Regions from separate parts of the Exiguobacterium sp. s143 genome, predicted to be linked through region 1. Evidence: a T-box and tRNA genes for the amino acid it is inferred to sense, from the RefSeq annotation. Region 1 holds a T-box; the other holds one or more tRNA genes.

Evidence for each region. A T-box is a leader RNA that pairs with one kind of tRNA and senses whether it is charged. The one in region 1 lies ahead of leuS (leucine--tRNA ligase), so its partner is inferred to be a tRNA-Leu.
Region 2: it encodes a tRNA-Leu, which carries the amino acid that the T-box ahead of leuS (leucine--tRNA ligase) is inferred to sense. The anticodon was not compared.

The regions. Positions count from the first base shown of each region.
Region 1 covers NZ_JACSMX010000001.1:1,051,251-1,061,942, reverse strand. The annotation lists gene metK (methionine adenosyltransferase) at 1-839, shown strand, start outside; gene KNQ03_RS05685 (GNAT family N-acetyltransferase) at 977-1,465, shown strand; gene KNQ03_RS05680 (serine aminopeptidase domain-containing protein) at 1,544-2,248, shown strand; gene mnmM (tRNA 5-(aminomethyl)-2-thiouridylate-methyltransferase MnmM) at 2,299-2,898, opposite strand; gene KNQ03_RS05670 (MDR family MFS transporter) at 3,052-4,230, shown strand; gene KNQ03_RS05665 (peptidoglycan bridge formation glycyltransferase FemA/FemB family protein) at 4,414-5,448, shown strand; gene KNQ03_RS05660 (HAD family hydrolase) at 5,543-6,187, shown strand; T-box leader at 6,226-6,448, shown strand; gene leuS (leucine--tRNA ligase) at 6,495-8,900, shown strand; gene KNQ03_RS05650 (hypothetical protein) at 9,032-10,009, shown strand; gene KNQ03_RS05645 (BaiN/RdsA family NAD(P)/FAD-dependent oxidoreductase) at 10,069-10,692, opposite strand, start outside.
Region 2 covers NZ_JACSMX010000001.1:475,090-485,781, forward strand. The annotation lists gene odhB (2-oxoglutarate dehydrogenase complex dihydrolipoyllysine-residue succinyltransferase) at 1-717, opposite strand, end outside; gene KNQ03_RS02800 (2-oxoglutarate dehydrogenase E1 component) at 753-3,593, opposite strand; gene KNQ03_RS02805 (amino acid ABC transporter ATP-binding protein) at 3,906-4,634, opposite strand; gene KNQ03_RS02810 (amino acid ABC transporter permease) at 4,631-5,275, opposite strand; gene KNQ03_RS02815 (transporter substrate-binding domain-containing protein) at 5,307-6,074, opposite strand; tRNA gene KNQ03_RS02820 (tRNA-Leu) at 6,277-6,360, opposite strand; gene KNQ03_RS02825 (alpha/beta hydrolase) at 6,403-7,335, opposite strand; gene KNQ03_RS02830 (hypothetical protein) at 7,357-7,698, opposite strand; gene KNQ03_RS02835 (S66 family peptidase) at 7,714-8,724, opposite strand; gene KNQ03_RS02840 (DUF779 domain-containing protein) at 8,910-9,272, opposite strand; gene adh (aldehyde dehydrogenase) at 9,295-10,692, opposite strand, start outside.

The DNA.
Region 1 (10,692 bases):
CAGAAATCGATGCAATCGGTGCAGGAGACCAAGGTCTCATGTTCGGTTATGCAACGAAAGAAACACCAGAACTCATGCCACTTCCAATCTCGCTCTCACACCGTCTCGCACGCCGTTTGGCAGAAGTGCGTAAAAACGGTCAACTCGACTACCTTCGTCCAGACGGAAAAACACAAGTCACGGTCGAATACAACGAGAACAACGAGCCAGTTCGTGTCGATACGATCGTCATCTCGACACAACATGCAGAAGAAGTCACGCTTGAGCAAATCCAAGCTGACTTGAAAGAACACGTCATCACACCGGTTATCCCGGCTGAATACATCGACGCAGCAACGAAATTCTTCATCAACCCAACTGGTCGTTTCGTCATTGGCGGACCACAAGGAGATGCTGGATTAACTGGTCGTAAGATCATCGTTGATACGTATGGTGGATACGCACGCCACGGCGGTGGAGCATTCTCAGGTAAAGATCCAACAAAAGTCGACCGTTCAGCTGCATACGCAGCACGTTACGTCGCGAAGAACCTCGTTGCTGCAGGTCTTGCAGACAAAGCAGAAGTTCAACTCGCGTACGCAATCGGTGTCGCGCACCCAGTATCAATCGCGGTTGATACATTCGGTACAGGAAAACTTCCTGAAGCGCAACTCGTCGAATTGGTTGCTGAAAACTTCGATCTTCGTCCGGCTGGAATCATCAACATGCTTGATCTCCGTCGTCCGATCTATCGTCAAACAGCTGCATACGGTCACTTCGGTCGTACAGATGTTGAGCTTCCATGGGAGCAAACAGATAAAGCAGCAGTTCTTGAAGAACAAGCAAAACGTTTCGCATAATCAAAAAGTCCGAAAACCCTACGCGGGTTTTCGGACTTTTTTGTTTCCGTGGAACTTTGCAGGAAACGAATGTTTTTTCTAGAAGAGGGTAAAAGTACATGAGTCGATTCGTATGAATACAAAGGGGGGTTCCGATTATGGAAATACGCGAAGCTATTCCAGCTGATGCAGGACGTATTCATGACATTGCCGTCACATCTTGGTTGGATACGTATGCAGAAATCTATTCCGAACGTTCGAAAGCGCATTTCGTGCAGGAGGCGTATCCGCAAGAAGAAGTCGTTCGTGCGATCCGGACGGCGGAAGAAGCACGGGGAGAGTATTTTTATGTCGGAATCATCGATGAGGAAATCGTCGGTTTCATTCATGCTGTTGATGTTGAGGGAACGTGGGAGATCATTCGTCTGTACGTCTTGCCGAAATATCAGCAAAACGGAATCGGACGACGGCTGATCCGTGAACTCGAACGACAAGGAGCCGTCCCACTCGAAGTATACGTGGAGGCACGTAACTATAAAGCACGTCAGTTCTTAACCTCATTCGGTTTTGAAGAACTCAGTGAGATGACGGAAGAAGTCTTTGGGCAAGTAGAATCTGTCATTCGTCTTCGCCATGTCGCCTCATGAAATCCGTCTTGGGACGGTTTCGTGTGCGTTTGAAATAAGGTATCGTAAAAAGGAAGTATGAAGTGAAGAGGTGAGTTTGTGGTTGAACAACCAACAGGAATCATCGTATTAGTTTATCCGTTACAACTGCGTGCCCGTCCGAGTGAAGCCTTGATTCGGGTACTCGAACGAGAGTATGAAGTATTACTTGTCGACGCACCACGTCGCATCTCGTTTGAAGAGCATGGTCAACTGTTAAAAGAAGCATTACGTGAAGCCGGGAAACGCAAGCTACCGATTCATATCGTCGCCTGTAGCATGGGCGCACTCGTCGTCAATCGTCTGTTGCAAGAATATGAATTACCGGTCGCAAGCCTTGCGTTCATTTCACCGTTATTTGATTGGCATCCTTCGAAACAACTCGGAGGCGTCAAACAAGTCTTCGCGAGTGCATTTGATCGTTTCCGGCCCGATGCGCCACTCGGTACGTTGCCGTTTGGTCAAAGTACGGAAGATACCGTTCGCATCGGTGAACTGACCTATGCACAGTACCGGGAAATCGAAGAAGAGATCGTCGTACATGACGAGGAACGAAAAAAACTGCCGCGTGTGAACTTGGCTTGTTTTTATGCACCAGACGATCAGTTCGCAGACGTCAAGTTGACGCTTGAAGTATGCCGGAAAATGGGTGGCGATCAGATTTACTTACAACGTCTACACGGTTTTCCGCATTTTAGTTTCGAACGGTTGAACACTCGGTTTGCAGAAAAATTAATGTTGTTCTTTAAGCTTGTTGAAGAATGAAATAATAAAAGTGATGCCTCTAAAAAAGGGCATCACTTTTTTGTGTCCCATCATCCGCGTACTTTTTTCTCGATCGCGATGATGAACGGGGGATGATTTTGTTGATTCAAGAAACGGTACTGGAGAACGGCATAATCTTGCTGATCAAGGGCTGTGACGTAATCGAGGACAGCGTCGCGTTCACGTTTTCCTTCCAGGTGACCGTGATAGACGACGAGGACGACAAGACCGCCGGGAGCGAGGACCGGGAGGAGGGCATCGAGTGCTTCGAGCGTCTCTTCTCCTGTCGTCGTGATTGATTTGTCGCTTCCAGGCAGGTAGCCGAGATTGAAGACACCGGCGCGGACAGGACGTTGTTCGTCCGAAAGACGGGCACCGACATGGATGTGGCTTTCATGATAAAGGTCGACGCGTGCTAACATTCCGGCTTCGTCGAGACGTCGCGTCGATTCCTCGATGGCTTGTGCCTGGACGTCGAACGCAAGGACTCGACCTTCTGGACCGACGCGTTCTGCTAAAAACTGTGTATCATGTCCATTTCCGGCAGTCATATCGACGACGCAGTCTCCGGGTTCGATAACGGACTCGAGTAATTGTTTCGTATAAGGTAGTACACGGGCAAGTGACATGGCATAGACTCCTGTTCCTATGGTCTGTTTTTCTAGTAATGGTTCAGTATGTGCAAGATTCTTTCTGCATTATATCATTTTTTGATTCGTTGACGAAAAGCGAAGTGGCTTGACAGTTAGGGGACGGATTGCGTAAAGTGGCAAGGTTGAGAATGAAATAGGAGGACCACATGTATGCCAAAATTACCAAAAGCGGTCTGGATCCTCGTCCTTGCGATGGCCATCAATACGACGGGATCCTCTTTTTTATGGCCGTTTAATACATTATATATTCATGAATATTTAGGAGAGTCGATGACAAAAGCAGGGATGGCGTTGTTCGTCAACTCGGCCTTAGCAATCGTCGGAAACTACTTAGGTGGAAAAGCGTTTGACCATCTCGGTGGCAAGAAGACGCTTGTCATCAGTGTCATCGGACTTGTCCTGTCTTCCGTCGGCTTGTTGCTGTTTCATCAGACGTACCTCGGATACGTCGCGATGCTTGGATTGATTGGATTCGTCGGTGGGATGGTTTTTCCGACGATCTACGCGATGACGGGTGTCATCTGGCCGGAAGGTGGGCGCCGTGCCTTTAATGCGATCTATGTCGCACAAAACGTCGGTGTAGCGCTCGGGACAGCAGTCAGTGGTCAAATCGCTGCCTTTTCGATTCAGTACATCTTCATCGCCAATCTCGTCCTCTACATCGCCTTTGCCATCATTTTGTTCGTTGGTTTGTCCTGGATTCAGGCACCGGCGCGGATGCATGCGGCGCATGACGAGATCGAAACGACACGCACACCCCTTGCACGCGGTGCGGCACGGACGATGTTGCTCGTCTCGATTGGTTATGCCTTACTTTGGTTCGTTTATGTGCAATGGCAAGGAACCTTTGCCGTACACACGAAATCGCTCGGTGTCACGATTTCCGAGTACTCGATTCTTTGGACGATCAACGGAGCACTCATCGTGTTCGCACAACCTTTACTAACACCAATTCTTCGTTGGTTTGGAGATGACTTAAAGCGACAATTGATGACCGGTACAGGAATCTTCCTCTTGTCTTATCTGATCGTTCCGTTCGCAGGCGGCTTCAAGATGTTCCTCGTCGCGATGATCATCCTGACGATTGGTGAGATGTTCATCTGGCCAGCAGTTCCTGCTATGGCAGCGAGACTCGCGCCGATCGGAAAAGAAGGAGAATTCCAAGGGTACGTCAATATTGCTGCTTCAGCGGGGCGGATGATCAGTCCGACCGTTGGAGGGTTGATCTACGATGTATCAGGTATGTCAGCGGTCTTCTTGACATTAATTGGATTGATTCTGCTAGCGGGCGTCGTCTTCCTTCGTGCTATTCCAAAAATCACATCATGAGCATCATCTGTAAGACAGCGGACATTATGACCGCTGTCTTTTGTTACGTCATTCGTTCGAAAATCATAAAATAAACATTTAATAATATGGAATATTTCGGCAAAGAAACGGGTACTTTCTAATCAAGAACTTGAAAAAGAAAGGTCATATGAACGTTGCTTCTTTTTGACTGGAGGTGCACGAATGGAAAGGTGTCAATTCATCACAGATGCCGCAACTTGGACGACACACGTACAGCAACAACCTCTTGATATCTTCTACAGTCACCAATATGTCACGCTCAACGCTAGACCGTCTGAGCAAGCGGTGCTATTCCGTTATGAAGGTGATGCAGGAACACTGTTCTATCCCTTTTTGAAGCGCCGAATTTTTGATACGCCTTATTCAGATCTCATCACGCCGTATGGCTATGGTGGACCGGAAATCATCGGTCAACTGACTGCGACTGAAATGCAGCATGCACGTCTATTGTTTGAAAGGTGGGCAAAGCGAGAAGCGATTGTCTCGGAAATGATTCGCTTTAATCCATTGACGGGTAATGAACGCTTCATGCGGGATTGGACGAAAGTCTCCTTCATCCGTCATACGACGAGTATCGATTTACGCCCTTCAATAGAAGACATCATGCAGACATTTCATAAGAAGACGAGAAGTATGATTCGCAAATCGCTTGCCTCTCCTTTAACCGTTAGAACAGGAACACGAGACGACCTACCTGTTTTTGTAGCGTTGTATCATGAAACGATGGACCGGAAGAATGCTTCGGCTCATTACTATTTTACGGCGAGTTATTTTGAGCAATTATTTGAAGCAAATCCACTCTGTGAGCCATTGTTACTGATTGCGGAAATCGACGGAGAACCTGTTGGTGGATACTTCGTATTGCTTGGAAAAGAATATGCCCACGGTCATTTGATTGGTTGTAAGCGGGACGAAGCGAAGATGTTCCCGAATCAGCGACTCGAGTACGAAGCGATTCTTCAGGCGAAAGCACGCGGTCTCGTCGAACAACATCTCGGGGGTGGATATCAAGAACGGGATAGTCTCTTTGAGAGTAAATGCCGTTACACCGGGTATCGTTTATTTGAGTATCATCAAGGAAAATCGATCCTCCAACCAGCCATATACGATCAGTTATGTGTACGATACGGGTCAGATGCTGATTCGGATTATTTTCCGGCTTACCGACAAACCAGTGTCCAAATGGCGACAAGTTAAACAGTAACTAAATGAAGAAGGATAAACGACTACATTGTGTAGTCGTTTTTTTGATATGCTGAAATCATGATAGATCAATTGAGGGGGATGTGTCTTGAAAAAACGAGGTCTTATTTTTGATATGGATGGGGTCATCTTAGATAGTGAAATCCGCTACTTTGAGGTCCATCAGCAAATGTTCAAAACGTTATCGATTCCGCTCGATCCAGTTCAGTATGCGACGTTCATGGGAAAAACAGGAGATGAGATGTGGGAAGAACTTGTCGAGCAACACGACCTTCCAGAAACAGCGAGTGCATTACTTGAGGAAGAACATCGGTTGTTTCAAATTCATGCAAAACCGGAGGAATGTGGTTTAAAAGAGGGAGTCAAACAAGTCATCGAGCAAGCGGCGTCTCTTGGTTACGATATCGGGATTGCCTCCTCGAGTTCGCTTCAAAAAATCGAACGCGTCATCCGTCATTATGAGCTTCCAATCACGCATTACGTCAGTGGAGAAGAAGTCGTGCGTTCAAAGCCTGATCCTGCGATTTTTCATCTTGCAGCATCACGAATCGGGCACGCGCCTGAAGATTGTCTCGTCATTGAAGACGCTGCAAACGGGATGATCGGCGCAAAAGCAGCAGGCATGGAAGTGATTGCGCTTCTCGATGATCGGATGCCGATGCAACGTCTAGAACAAGCGGATCATGTAGCACGATCGCATGCAGAAATCGAGGAAATTTTACGGAAGCGTTGACGCTTGAGGAAGAAACAGATTACACTAGGAAAAGATAGTCAATTGCATGGAACTGAAGTAGTAGGGGAAAGGTGCCGTCAAGAGAGCTGGTGGAAGGTGCGAACCAGTCGGTAACAACCGTGAACTCGTCAGGGAGCACGATTCGTGAAGTCGTAGTAGCGAATCCGGTCTTTCACACCGTTATCCGTGAATCAAGCGGTCTGTCATAGACAGACAACGTGGGTGGTACCGCGGAAGCCAAACCGGTCTTTCGTCCCTATTCCTAGGGGCGGAGGACCGGTTTTTTTAGATTAGAGGAGGAAAAGACATGCCGTACAATCATCGCGAAATCGAACCAAAATGGCAGGCGCGTTGGGATCAAGACAACGCCTTCGTCACGACAGAAGATCCAGAAAAAGAAGGGTTTTATGCCCTTGATATGTTCCCGTATCCGTCAGGTGCCGGTCTCCACGTCGGTCACCCGGAAGGCTACACAGCAACCGACATCCTCGCACGGATGAAACGGATGCAAGGATACAACGTCTTGCACCCGATGGGATGGGATGCGTTCGGATTACCAGCAGAACAATACGCCCTCGATACAGGGAATGACCCACGTGAATTCACAGCGAAAAACATCGAGACGTTCAAGCGTCAGTTGAAAGAACTTGGATTCTCCTATGACTGGGATCGTGAAATCAACACGACAGATCCGAAGTACTACAAATGGACACAGTGGATCTTTACGAAGTTGTATGAAAAAGGACTTGCGTTCGTGGACGAAGTCGCGGTCAACTGGTGCCCAGCACTCGGAACCGTTCTTGCGAATGAAGAAGTCATCGACGGATTATCTGAACGCGGAAATCATCCGGTCGTGCGTGTCCCGATGCGTCAATGGGTCTTGAAAATCACGGAATATGCGGATCGTCTTCTTGAAGATCTCGATGACCTCGATTGGCCGGATTCTGTCAAAGAGATGCAACGGAACTGGATCGGGAAATCAGAAGGTGCTGAGATCGATTTCACGATTGATGGACACAAAAAACAAGTCACGGTCTTTACGACACGCCCGGACACAATCTTCGGTGCGACGTACCTCGTGCTTGCGCCGGAGCATCCATTCGTAGCTGACATCACGACAGCGGATCACAAGGAAGCCGTCGATACGTACATTTCGCAGGTCCAAACGAAGTCGGACCTCGAGCGGACGGATTTAGCGAAGGAAAAAACAGGCGTCTTCACGGGTGCTTTCGCCGTCAATCCAATCTCAGGTGATCGTCTTCCAATCTGGATCGCTGATTATGTCCTTGCTTCGTACGGAACGGGTGCAATCATGGCGGTCCCAGGACACGATGAGCGCGATCATGAATTCGCGAAACAATTCGACTTGCCAATCGTTGAAGTCGTCGCGGGTGGAAACGTCGATGAAGCAGCCTATACAGGAGAGGGCGAACACGTCAACTCGCATATGCTTGATGGTCTTGGAAAACAAGAAGCAATCGAGACGATGATTGCTGAACTCGAAACGAATCAAGTCGGACGTAAGAAAATCACGTATCGTCTCCGCGACTGGTTGTTCAGTCGTCAACGGTATTGGGGCGAGCCGATTCCAGTCGTTCATATGGAAGATGGTTCGATGAAGACGCTCAGTCAAGAGGAATTACCGCTTGAACTTCCAATCATTCCGGAAATCAAACCGTCTGGTACAGGCGAATCACCACTTGCGCTTGCGGAAGACTGGTTGGATTATACGGATCCTGAAACAGGAATGAAAGGGCGTCGCGAGACGAATACGATGCCACAATGGGGCGGAAGCTGCTGGTATTATCTCCGTTTCATCGATCCGCACAATGAAGAGGCGATCGCGGATCCAGAAAAATTAAAATACTGGCTTCCAGTCGATATTTACATCGGTGGTGCGGAACACGCCGTTCTCCACTTGTTGTATGCGCGCTTCTGGCATAAAGTCTTGTATGATGCAGGCGTCGTACCAACAAAAGAACCATTCCAGAAGTTGTACAACCAAGGGATGATTCTTGGAGAAAACAACGAGAAGATGTCAAAATCACGCGGTAATGTCATCAACCCGGATGAAATCGTCAAGTCGCATGGTGCGGATACGTTACGCTTGTACGAAATGTTCATGGGACCACTCGACGCATCAGTTGCCTGGTCTGAGAACGGTCTTGATGGAGCCCGTCGTTTCCTTGATCGTGTCTGGCGCTTGTTCGAACGGACAGCAGACATTCAAGACGTCACAGAAGTCGATGCTGACTTCGAGCGGACGTACCACCAGACGGTCAAGAAGGTTACGGAAGACTTCGCGAACATCCAGTTCAACACCGGAATTTCGCAACTCATGGTCTTCGTCAACGAAGCAAATAAACAGTCGGTTCTTCCGCGTCACTTCCTTCGTGGATTCATTCAATTGTTAACACCAGTCGCGCCGCACCTTGGTGAGGAACTCTGGGAACAACTTGGATTTGAAGAGACATTGACGTATGCGGCATGGCCAACATTCGATGAATCGAAACTCGTCAGCGATACGATGGAATTCGTCATTCAAGTGAACGGAAAGGTTCGCTCTAAAATCAAAATCAACGTCGATGCGACAAAAGAAGAAATCGAAGCACTTGCCTTTGCTGATGAAAAGACACAAGAATGGATCGGCGACAAAACAGTTCGTAAAGTCATCGTCGTACCGAAAAAATTAATCAATATCGTGGCAAACTAAGCCATAGCCCCTTTCATTCGTTTGATGCGAATGGAGGGGGTTTCTTCATTTCCGTCGCAAGTCCGCTTTTTTTTTCAACGACCTTCTGCTACACTGAATCAGAAACCGAGAAAGAAAGGCGAGTACCATCAATGAAACGATCTTATATAGTCTATACAACGATTTTTGCTGTCGTTTCGGGGTTGATCCTTTGCGTACTGCTCGTCTTCTCGAAGCCAGAGACGTTGTCACGTATTCAAGAAACGTTCGCGAAAATCGAGACGCAATCAAAGCATCAGGCAGCCGTTAAACAGGTGCCACCGAAAACGCCTTCAGCTATTCCGAACCCGGAAGAGCCATTAATCAAAAATGTCCAACATATGTTATATGATGATTCCATTGGTTCGTACCTCGTCGTCACAGACGATTATCGTTTCTTTGAAATCAGTGGAACCGGAGAACGCATCAACGCATCTTTCCAGTTAGAAGAAGGAAAGTTGTTGCTCGCTGGTTTAGACGGTATGACGCTCGTTGACGGGGAGACCGTCGCGCTATTGACGTCGAATCAGATTCTAGTCACGATTACGCGAAAAGACGGTGTCTGGAGCGAAGAAAAACGTGAAAAAGTACAAGGAACAACGATACGGGATAGTTTCCATGGTCTTGGATATGATGCGAAGAAAAAAGAATTCTATACGATTAATCATATTCGAGCACTGGGACGAGTCGAGGTGACTTATTTCGCGATGAAAGAGGATAAGATCAAGATTGATCCTGACGCCTCGGAAAAGAAAAAACGTGCATTGAAGAAAAAACAGAAACCGCCTTATCTGTCAGTCATCAAACGTGAGAAGATTGAAGCGGCGAGTGGGATGCGAAGTGATGCGAAGAAATCGTTCGAGTCCGAGTTCCGTCCGATTGGTCTTGCTGAACGGCAAGGTCGGATCTACACACTCGATTCAGAAGCGCTCTATCTCTATTCGATCGATCGAAAGGACAAAACGATCACGGGTGAGACAGCCAGTCCGAAAGTATATGGTTCGAAGGGGATTTTCGTGCAGGATAACGAGTTGTTCGCGTTAGTCGTCACGGATAAATTCTCAAGCCGATCGTTTACACCGATTGATTAAATCCTGACACAACAAGACCCGATTCCTCTGTTAAGCAGAAGAATCGGGTCTTGTTCATATTAAAAGACAGTATCACGTGCCATCTCTGCGGCGTGACTACCGGCGCAATGACCCGTCACGAATGCAGCTGTGATGTTGTAACCACCTGTATATCCATGGATATCAAGAATCTCCCCGGCAAAGAATAATCGCTCGGCTTTTTTCGACATCATCGTCTTTGGATCAATCTCTTTGATCGAGACGCCACCACCCGTGACGAAAGCTTTATCAAAGTCGAGCGTTCCCGTTGCTTTAAGTGGGAATCGCTTTAATTTTTGCAAGAAGTCCGTCCAGTCCTGTTTCTTGACTTGTGTGCAGACTTCATCGCCAAAGCCGATTTGAGCAAAGAGAAGTTCAAGCAGACGTTCCGGCACGAAGCCACGGAGGGCATTGCGCACTGTTTTCTTGGGATTGGCTGCAAGCGCGGCTTGGAAGCGTTCCGTTAACGCACCGAGTGATTCGTCTGGGAAGAGGTCAATCGATAGATAGACGATCGTCTCCTTGGAACGTTTGCGTTCCTTGATCGTGTACTGGCTACAGCGTAAAGCAATCGGACCGCTTAAACCGAAGTGTGTGAAGAGTAAGTCACCCGTATGTGTCTTGATTGCTTTGTCCTTTTTACCGTGGACCGTTAAGGCAACGTC
Region 2 (10,692 bases), 580 kb from region 1:
TTCCTTCACGAATTTCTCTTGGCGACGTTTACGCAGTGCCATGACCGCTGACATATCGATCTCATTGAATGTCGTCAACATCGCTGCCGTTTGTTGAACTTCAACGAGTCGGTTCGCGATTGTCTTACGACGGCGTGACATCTTGATTCGCTCTTCCGGTTTCCCAGGAGTGGCTGCAGGTGCTGGTGCCGGTGTAGCAGGTTTCGTAGGAGCCGGTTTTGCTTGCTCACGTGGTGCTACTTCAAACGTCGCGACGTCTTGCACGCGAATCCGACCGAGCGGATCTTGCGTTGCCACTTGTGCTAAATCAATTCCTTTTTCACGAGCCAGTTTACGGGCAGCAGGTGAAGCAATCGGACGATCCGCAACAGATGTACTTTCAGTCGCTGCTGCAGCCACCGGTTGTTCCGTTTTTTCTTCTACTTTTGGTGTCTCTTTTGGCGTTTCTTGTACTGTTTCTGCCGCAGCCGGTTTTGGAGCCTCGCCACCAGCAGAGATGACAGCAATCGTTTCCCCGACGCGAACTGTATCTCCTTCAGCAGCCATCACTTCCGTCAACGTACCCGCTTCATCTGACGGTACTTCGATGTTGACTTTATCTGTCTCGAGTTCAACGATGGCTTCCCCTTTTTCTACGTGATCACCTGGTTGTTTTAACCAAGACGCCACCGTTCCTTCTGTAATTGATTCGGCAAGTTCTGGTACTTTGATTTCCATCGTATTCTCCCCCTATGACTCGATTCTATCTTAAGTTATGATGTGTGATTTGATACGTGTGATGGTGCTGTTGGAGTAGAAGCAGTCGCTGTGAGTGCATCATTAATGATACGTGCCTGCTCTACTTTATGACCTGACGGGTCACCTTCTGCTGTACTCGAACGACGACGACGACCGATGTAACGGACGGTTTGGATGCCGTTCGGTGCAACTGTCTCAAGTCGAGGTTCCATGAAGGACCAAGCCCCCATGTTTTTCGGTTCTTCTTGTACCCAGACCATCTCTTCGACGGCTTCATAGCGCGCGATGACTTCTTTTAAGGCTTTTGCCGGGAATGGATACAACTCCTCGACCCGGACGATTTGTAGCCAATTGAGATTCTCATCTGATTTCGAAACGGCTTCAGCTAGGTCGATTGCCATCTTACCAGAACAGAACACAAGACGTTTAACACGATCTGGCGCTTCTCCGAGCCCTGACTGTTCGATGACACGTTGGAAACTACCTTCCGTCAACTCAGAGACATCCGATGTTGCAAGCGGATGACGCAAGAGACTCTTCGGCGTCATGACGACGAGCGGTCGGACTTCCTCTTTTCCGAGAATCGCTGCTTGTCGGCGCAATAAGTGGAAGTACTGGGCAGCACTCGATACGTTCGCGACTGTCCAGTTTTTCTCACCCGATAACGTCAAGAAGCGTTCTAAACGACCACTCGAGTGTTCTGGTCCTTGCCCTTCATAACCATGCGGAAGCAACATGACGAGACCTGACGTTTGTCCCCATTTCGCGCGGCTAGCTGAGATGAACTGGTCGAAGATGACTTGTCCTGAGTTCGCAAAGTCCCCATATTGCGCTTCCCATAATACGAGAGTTTCCGGAGCGAAGACGTTATAACCGTATTCAAAACCAAGTACACCTGCTTCAGACAACGGACTGTTGTAGACCGAGAATGATGCAGTTGCCGTTGATAAGGCATGGAGTGGCGAGAAGCCTTCTCCTGTTTTCACATCATGAAGATTAATGTTCCGTTGTGCGAACGTTCCTCGTTCAGAATCTTGACCGCTCAAGCGGATTGGTGTTCCATCTGAGAGAATCGAAGCGAACGCCAATGTTTCGGCATGTCCCCAGTCAATTCCGTTCTTTGTCGAGAACGCATCCGTCCGGCGCTTCAGGACCTTCTCAAGTTTATGGAACACCTGGAAGCCATCCGGCCACTGTAATAATTCTTCGTTGTACGCTGTTAGTGTTTCGATCGAGACCCCTGTCTCGATTGTCGGTACGCCTTTAAAGACGACGTCCGGCATGACCCCACCATACTCTTTCTCGACGTTCGGTACTTTTTCACGAGCCGCTTTCATTTGATCATTGATCGACGTTTCAATCGATTGAATTTCGTCAGCTGTCGCATCCCCGTTCGCGACAAGCGTTTTCCCGTACAAGACACGAATTGGATCATGTTTATGAATCAAATCGTATAAGACCGGGTTCGTATTCATCGGTTCATCCATTTCGTTATGACCAAAACGACGATATCCTATTAAATCAATCATGACATCCTTCTTAAACGTTGCCCGGTACTCGCTCGCGAGCAAAGCGACTGCGAGACAGCTTTCCGGCTCATCCGCGTTGACGTGGAAGACTGGGATCTCGTATCCTTTGGCAAGATCACTCGAGTAACGCGTCGAACGGGAGTCCGTCGGCTCCGTCGTGAAGCCGATCGTGTTGTTCGCGATGATATGAATCGTTCCGCCGGTGTTATATCCTTTGAGATTCGCTAAATTCAATGTTTCAGCCACAATTCCTTGACCTGGGAACGCTGCATCCCCATGAATGAGGATCGCAGCTGCTGCTGCTTGCTCTTGACGTGGTGCCCCTTTTTGTGAGCGATCATCTTGAGCCGCACGTGTGAAGCCTTCGACGACTGGGTCGACGAACTCAAGGTGCGACGGATTGTTCGCAAGCGTCATCCGCACGTTACGTGTCTCTTGCTCGAGTTTTCGGTTTAAACCGAGGTGATACTTCACGTCGCCCGTCCAACCGTACGTGATCCCGATCGATCCTTCAGATGGTACGAGGTCGTGGTTCGGTGCATGCTGGAACTCAGCAAAGATCATTTCATATGGCTTCCCAAGTACGTGCGCCAAAACGTTCAACCGTCCACGGTGTGCCATTCCGATATTAATCGTCTCCGACCCGTTCGAGATGAGGTGTCCGACGATCGTGTCGAGCAATGGCACCATCGCGTCAAGTCCTTCAATCGAGAAGCGTTTTTGACCGACATATGTTTTGTGCAAGTATTTTTCGAAGAGGTCCGTTTCAGCTAAGCGTTTGAACAACTGTTTCTTTTGTTCAGCGTCTAGCGTCGCCGTCAAAGCACCTTGCTCGATTTTCTGTCGGAGCCATTTCTTTTCATCGAGATCGTCGACATGCTGGAACTCAACTGCGGCTGCTCCCGTGTACTGCGCTTTTAAATGTTCGATGCCTTCAAACGCGTCCTGTACACCAGTTGGTGGTTCAGGACAGACGAGTGAGACTGGCATTTTTCGAAGATCTGCCTCTGTCAATCCGTACTGACTCAATTCGAATAATCCTGTTTCTCGCGGATGGTCCTTCAGCGGATAGATATCCGCCGCAAGATGTCCTTTTGCACGAATTTGTTCCGCTAAACGATTCGCCGCAAGATATTTTTCGAAATCTCCTGTCTCGACTTGCATCGGTACGACTGGTTCCGTCACGGGTGCACCATGCTCTTCAAAATAAGCACGTGTCTCCTCATCAACGGATGTCTTGTCTTCTAAAAAACGCTCGTACAATTCAATGATGTAGCCAAGGTTTGGTCCATAGAATGCTTGTTGATCTTGCTCGTGGCCTGCCATGTACGGTTCCCCCCGTTTCTATATTTCTCCCCACACATCCAGTGGATACTCGATGTGTTTCCAGCCCTCTACCTGTTAGCGCTTTCAAAAGGAATTGCATGAATAAAACGCTGAACGTCATGAGAAGGAATGATCGTGTCATTCTTCCATGAAAGTGCCTTCGTTACTATATTACTACTCTTTTCCTGTGTGTGCATTTCGAATTCCCAAATTCTCACGCTTAAATGTATAAGTTTTTCTTATGAGCGCTTAGACAGTTATTTATGATTCGTCAAAAGACCGGCGTATCCGCATTTAGATACGCCGGTTCCATCATAAGACTTTACTAAGGAACGATTGCGTCCGTTCGTGTTGTGGAGAATCAAACAATGCTTGTGGCACGTTCTCTTCGACGATATAGCCACCATCCATGAATAAGACGCGATCTCCGACCTCTCGAGCAAATCCCATCTCATGGGTCACGACGACCATCGTCATGCCTTCAAGGGCAAGCTGTTTCATGACGGCAAGCACGTCACCGACCATTTCCGGGTCAAGCGCTGACGTTGGCTCATCAAATAACATGATTTTCGGATTCATTGCAAGCGCGCGGGCAATCGCGACCCGCTGTTTTTGCCCCCCAGATAATTCACCTGGATAATTATCCGCTTTTTCACGTAATCCGACTTTATCGAGTAATTCAAGTGCCCGCTGTTTCGCCTGTTCTTTATCCGATTTACGCACTTTGATCGGTGCAAGCGTGACGTTTTCTAGCACGGTCTTATGCGGGAAGAGATTAAAATGTTGAAAGACCATCCCGACTTCTTCCCGGACCTTGTTGATATCGACCTTTGGACTCGTAATATCGAAATCATCGACGATGACCGTGCCACCTGTAATCTCTTCCAATCGATTCAAACAGCGTAAAAACGTACTTTTCCCAGATCCCGACGGACCGATGACACAAACGACTTCTTTTTCGGCAATCGAGACGTTGATGTCTTTTAAGACTTCATTCGAACCGAATGATTTCTTTAGATTCTTTACTTCTATGATACTCATCGTAATGTAAACCTCCGTTCCAAGAACTTCGCCACTAAGGACAAGAGATAAATGATGACGAAGTACATCAATCCGACGACGGACCAGACGATGAATGGTTCAAACGTCGTTGACTGCTGCACTTGACCTTGTTGTGTCAAGTCAGCGATTCCGATAATCGACAACAACGATGTATCTTTTAAGCTGATGATCGATTGGTTCGTAATCGTTGGTAACATCCGTCGGAATGCTTGCGGTAAGATGATCTGTACCATCGTTTGACGCCCTGTCATCCCGAGTGAACGCGCAGCTTCTGTTTGTCCTTTATCAATCGACTGGATACCAGCTCGAATGATCTCCGCAAAATAAGCACCGGCATTGATTGCGACCGTCAGTATCCCTGCATACATCCGGTCCATCGATAACCATTCGAGCGAATTGAGTCCAAAATAGATGAAGAATAACTGAACGATGAAGGGCGTTCCGCGAATGACATCAATATAGACAATTGCGATCCCGTTTAAGATTTTTGATGGTGATAACCGCATCAATGCGACGACTAAGCCAATCAGAAAGCCGACGATGACCGCGATGATGAAAATATACAATGTGACTTGAAGCCCTTCCAAGAAAAATGGAAATGCGGTTTTGACCACTTCCATTGGCTATCCCACTCCCTTATCGCCTTGCGACTTATTTCAGATACGTGTCAACGATTTTATCGTATTCACCGTTTTCTTTCAGATTCGCAAGTCCTTTGTTGATTTTCTTCATCAGATCCTCGTTCTCACCTTTTAAGACAGCGATTCCGTAGTTGTCCCCGTTGAGACGGTCTCCGACAAGTTTTAATCCAAGGTTTTGTTGTTTGTTTGCATATGAGATGACAGGATAATCTTCAATCAAAGCAGCAGCGTTACCGTTCTTCACTTCTTGGAACATCGCTGGACTGTCATTGAACTGTGTGACCGTGAATCCCAGTTTGTCTGCGTTATCCGTTGCATATTTCGCACCCGTCGTTCCCTTTTTGACGGCTACTTTTTTCCCTTTTAAATCGTTGACGGATTTAATACCATTCTCATCTTCTTTGACGACTAGAATAAGACCAGCTTTGAAGTATGGATCCGAGAATGTGACGACTTTCTTCCGTTCTGGCGTAATACTCATACCAGCAATGGCAACGTCCAATTGATTTGCTTGAAGTGCCGGAATAATGCCGCTAAAGTCCATCGCTTCAAATTGAATCTTGAAGTTCTGATCCTTCGCGATTGCTTTCATGAGATCGATGTCGATTCCTTTGTACGTATCCCCGTCTTTATATTCGAATGGTGGATACGTGACGTCAATGCCGACCTTATAAGTCTTTTCTTCAGACGACTCTTCTTCTTTCGAACCGATGCTACATGCACCAAGTACGAGAACACAGCTCATCAAGAGCGCTAGCAAGATACTCCCTTTTTTCATGTTTGTTTCCCCTCTCCTATGTGTTAAAGATTGTCTACTTCACTTAGTACTTTCCCTGAAGAGTACCCTCTTTAAAACGTATTTTACCAGAAAAATTCTAAAAAGATAAATATTTCTGAATTTTTATTCGTTGTAATCGTTTTCTATTCAGCAACAAAAAAGAAGGCAACCCCTTGCTGGGATTGCCTCCTTCAATCATTTATGCCGCCGAGAGGACTTGAACCTCCACGGTGTTGCCACCACTAGATTCTGAGTCTAGCGCGTCTACCAGTTCCGCCACGACGACGTTGATTTATGATATTAATATAGCGGGTAACGAACTGAGTTGTCAATCATTTCGCAAGATGTTGCGAACGAACTTCTCGACGACATCATCATACAATGCCGGATCCTCAAAATAGGCCATCGCGTGAGCGGCATTTGGAATGACGACGAGCTCTTTTTCCGTTGGACAAGCTTCATACAGCTCATATACCATATCTGTCGGTACAAACGTATCCGCCCCACCATGGATGAACAAAATCGGTACCTGTGCTTTTTTGACTTGTTTCAACGCTGATGCTTCACGGAACGTATAACCTGCCTTTAGCTTCGTCAATACGCTCGTCATGCCTAAGAACGGAAAGTGTGGTAGTCGATACATCCGCTTCATCTGATACGCAAGGACAGCATTGACGGACGTATAGGCACAATCAGAAATGATTCCTTTGATTTGTGGTGGGAGTTGTTCGCCACTCGTCATCAATACGGTCGCCCCTCCCATCGACACCCCATGCAAGAACAGTTTCGCATCCTGTCCGATCCGTTCAATCAGATAGTTCGACCAACTGAGACAATCTTCCCGATCATGCCATCCGAATCCGATATAGTGACCGTCACTCATTCCGTGTCCACGATTATCGGGCATCATGACATGGAAACCCGCCTGATGGTACAGATAGGCGAATCCGGCTAAATCCGTTCCGACGCCTCCGTACCCATGCACAAGAATGACGATCCGATCTGACGGAACAGGTGACGGAAGAAAATGCCCGCGTAACGTTAAACCGTCTTTCGCTTCAATCTCGATCCGCTCAAGCGGTTGCTCCTTGATCCACGTCTGACCAGGTTGCATCAATCGGACCATCTCGTCACTTAAATCTCGATTATTCGATAAGAATGGCTTTGGATTCGTGGCGATTGCCATCTCATAAAAATAATAACTCGCTGCTACTAATCCGGATCCGATGACTCCGATTCCAATTTTTGTTCTGCGACGCATCTGCCCCACTCCTTCTTTCCGTTATAGCTCGATCTTCAGTTGAGCAGCATGGTCATCCTCTTCATCCTGCAAGACTTGTTGACGTAATCGTTGTTCTTGTTGCTGACGCCGGTAGGCAAATTCCTGGACAAGCTCTGTACCCGTGAATCCATCTTCTACGAGTTCGCTCAATAATTCCGTTTCTGTCTCGACGACCTCCCCCGGACGTCGCATGACGAGAACATCTCCGACTTGTGCAATCAGCAATTCATCTTCTAGACGAAGTGCATCGTAAAATGGTTCAGGTAACGTCATTCGACGTGTCTCAGGATTGATATGGACGCGTTTATAAACGCCTAATGCTTGAAACTTACGACGTGCCATTGCGTGCTCTCCTTTTTAGTTGAACGTCAGATCGATTCGTGAATCTTTCCCTTGAATACGAACCGTCCCCGTCGCTCCATTGATTAACGTCAACTGTGGCGGTTGATGACCGATGTCAAGATCATATAAGACTGGTAAGCCCGTCTCATCCGCGAGAGATTGATATACGTCTAGCCATGTCAGATCTTCTATAATCCTTGCAGACGTACGGCCAAATAAAAAGCCAGCCGCATGGTCGAACCACCCAGCATACGCCATTTGTCGCAGCGTCCGGTGTACCTCTGCAGAATTCGCTTCAGACACCTCAAAGTACCAGAGTATCGGTTCTCCGTTGATCTCTTCACGCTGGAAACGCTGCACATCTCCATACGGTGTCCCAATCAGATGGCGAATCGTCTCCAGACACCCACCAAGTAACCGTCCAGCCACTTCTGTTCGCTCATCAAGTGCTTTCCATTCCGTCGCTTCCGTTAGCTGAAATAACGAACCTGTTGGACGTTCTTCATCAGTCCACTCGGGTTGATAACGATCGGAAGCCCATTGTGTGACGGTTCCTCCAGTTGGCGTCGCGAGCACCCGTCGCCAGGCACTTGTCGTCTCGTCCCATTCTTCACTCCGAAGCTCCACGAAATTCGGACCATGTGCTGTCGCGATTCCCGTCTGAAGCGTCAGACTGAGCAATAACGTACTGATATCGGAATAGCCAAGCAACCATTTTGTTTGGTAAGTAGCTAGCGTCAACTCGGGTAAAAGATCAATGGCGCGTTCCCCACCAAATGGCGGGATGACGGCATCAATCGTCTCATCCGTCATCATGTGATTCAATTCCTCCGCCCGTTGTTTGACCGGTGTACTCTCAGCAAGTTGATGCGACCAAATCGTTTCGCCTAAACGGACGTTCATTTGCCGTGCTTGTACCTGTTCAACTGCTTGTTCGACCCATTCCTGTTGCTGTTCACGTAATCCGGAGGAGGGCGCCGTCACTCCGATCGTTTGACCTGTCCAACCTAAAAATGGATATTTCATGGTGACCCCCTATAATGTCATAGTGTGAAACTATCTTCTCGTCAAAATATGAGTTCATTATACCGTTCTTATGCCGCATTACCAACTTTTATCCTGTTCGAACGTCGTGATACGAACAAAAAAACACGATTCCGTACGAGCGACCTGAATGAACAAGTCAACTCGACGAAACCGTGTTTGATTCCTTAGCTTGATGCTGATAGTTCAGCGTATTCCTCTTGCGTGAACGCACGGGAGCGTGTCAAAAAACGTTTCCCTTCGACACCTTCAAGAGAGAACATTCCGCCTCGACCATCCACGACATCAATGATGAGTTGCGTATGTTTCCAGTACTCATATTGATCTTCATGAATATAAAACGGACAACCACCGATCTCTCCCAGTTTTTTATCCTGATCTCCCAGGAATAGATCACCCTGCGCAAAACACATCGGGGAACTGCCATCGCAACAACCACCAGATTGATGAAACATCAACGGACCGTGTTTTTCTCTCAACTGGTCGATTAACTCTAGACAAGCTGCTGTCGCCTGAACACGTTCCACCATTTGCATCCACGTCCTTTCCGACTTAGAAGAAACCGAGTTTATTCGGGTTGTAGCTAACGAGTAGGTTTTTCGTCCGTTGGTAATGGTTGAGCATCATCTTATGGTTTTCACGTCCGATCCCTGACATTTTGTAACCACCAAACGCCGCGTGAGCTGGATATTGGTGATAACAGTTCGTCCAGACGCGTCCTGCTTCGATCGCACGCCCAAACCGATAAGCACGGTTCATATCACGTGTCCAGACGCCGGCACCAAGACCATATAACGTATCATTCGCAATTTCGAGCGCTTCTTCTTCCGTCTTGAATGTCGTAACCGACAAGACCGGTCCGAAAATTTCCTCTTGGAAGATTCGCATCTTATTGTGTCCTTTGAAGATCGTTGGTTGGATGTAATATCCTTCTGCGAGATCCCCTTCAAGCATGTTGCGTTCCCCACCGATGAGACATTCTGCGCCTTCCGACTTACCGATTTCAAGATATGAAAGAATTTTCTCCATCTGTTCGTTCGAAGCTTGAGCACCCATCATGACGTCCGAATCAAGAGGATTTCCGATCTTGATGGCTTTAACGCGCTCAAGAACACGTTCCATGAACGGCTCGTAAATCGATTCTTGAATCAAGGCACGCGACGGACACGTACAGACTTCTCCTTGATTCAACGCGAACATCAGTAATCCTTCGATTGCTTTATCAAAGAAAGCATCGTCTGCCTGCATGATATCCTCAAAGAAGATGTTCGGTGATTTCCCACCGAGCTCGAGGGTGACCGGAATCAAGTTTTGCGATGCGTACTGCATGATCAAACGTCCTGTCGTCGTCTCTCCCGTAAAGGCGATTTTTGCGATTCGTTTGCTTGAAGCGAGCGGTTTCCCTGCTTCAAGACCAAAACCGTTGACGATGTTAAGAACACCCGGTGGGAGTAAATCCTCAATGAGCTCAACGAGTACCATGATGCTCGCTGGTGTTTGTTCTGCCGGTTTTAAGACGACGCAGTTCCCTGCCGCGAGTGCTGGCGCTAGTTTCCAGACAGCCATCAAGAGTGGGAAGTTCCACGGAATGATTTGACCAACGACGCCAAGTGGCTCATGGAAGTGATACGCGACCGTATCTTGGTCGAGTTCACCGACCGAACCTTCTTGGGCACGGATGACCCCCGCGAAATAACGGAAGTGATCGATCGCGAGCGGTAGATCGGCGTTGAGTGTCTCACGGACCGCTTTCCCGTTCTCAAGTGTCTCTGCATAAGCGAGCATCTCGAGGTTTTCTTCCATCCGATTCGCGATTTTATTTAAAATGTTTGAGCGTTCCGTTACAGACGTTTTCCCCCATGCTTCTTTTGCCGCATGTGCTGCGTCAAGAGCAAGTTCGATGTCTTCCTTACCGGAACGAGCGACTTGACACAATACTTTACCGGTAAC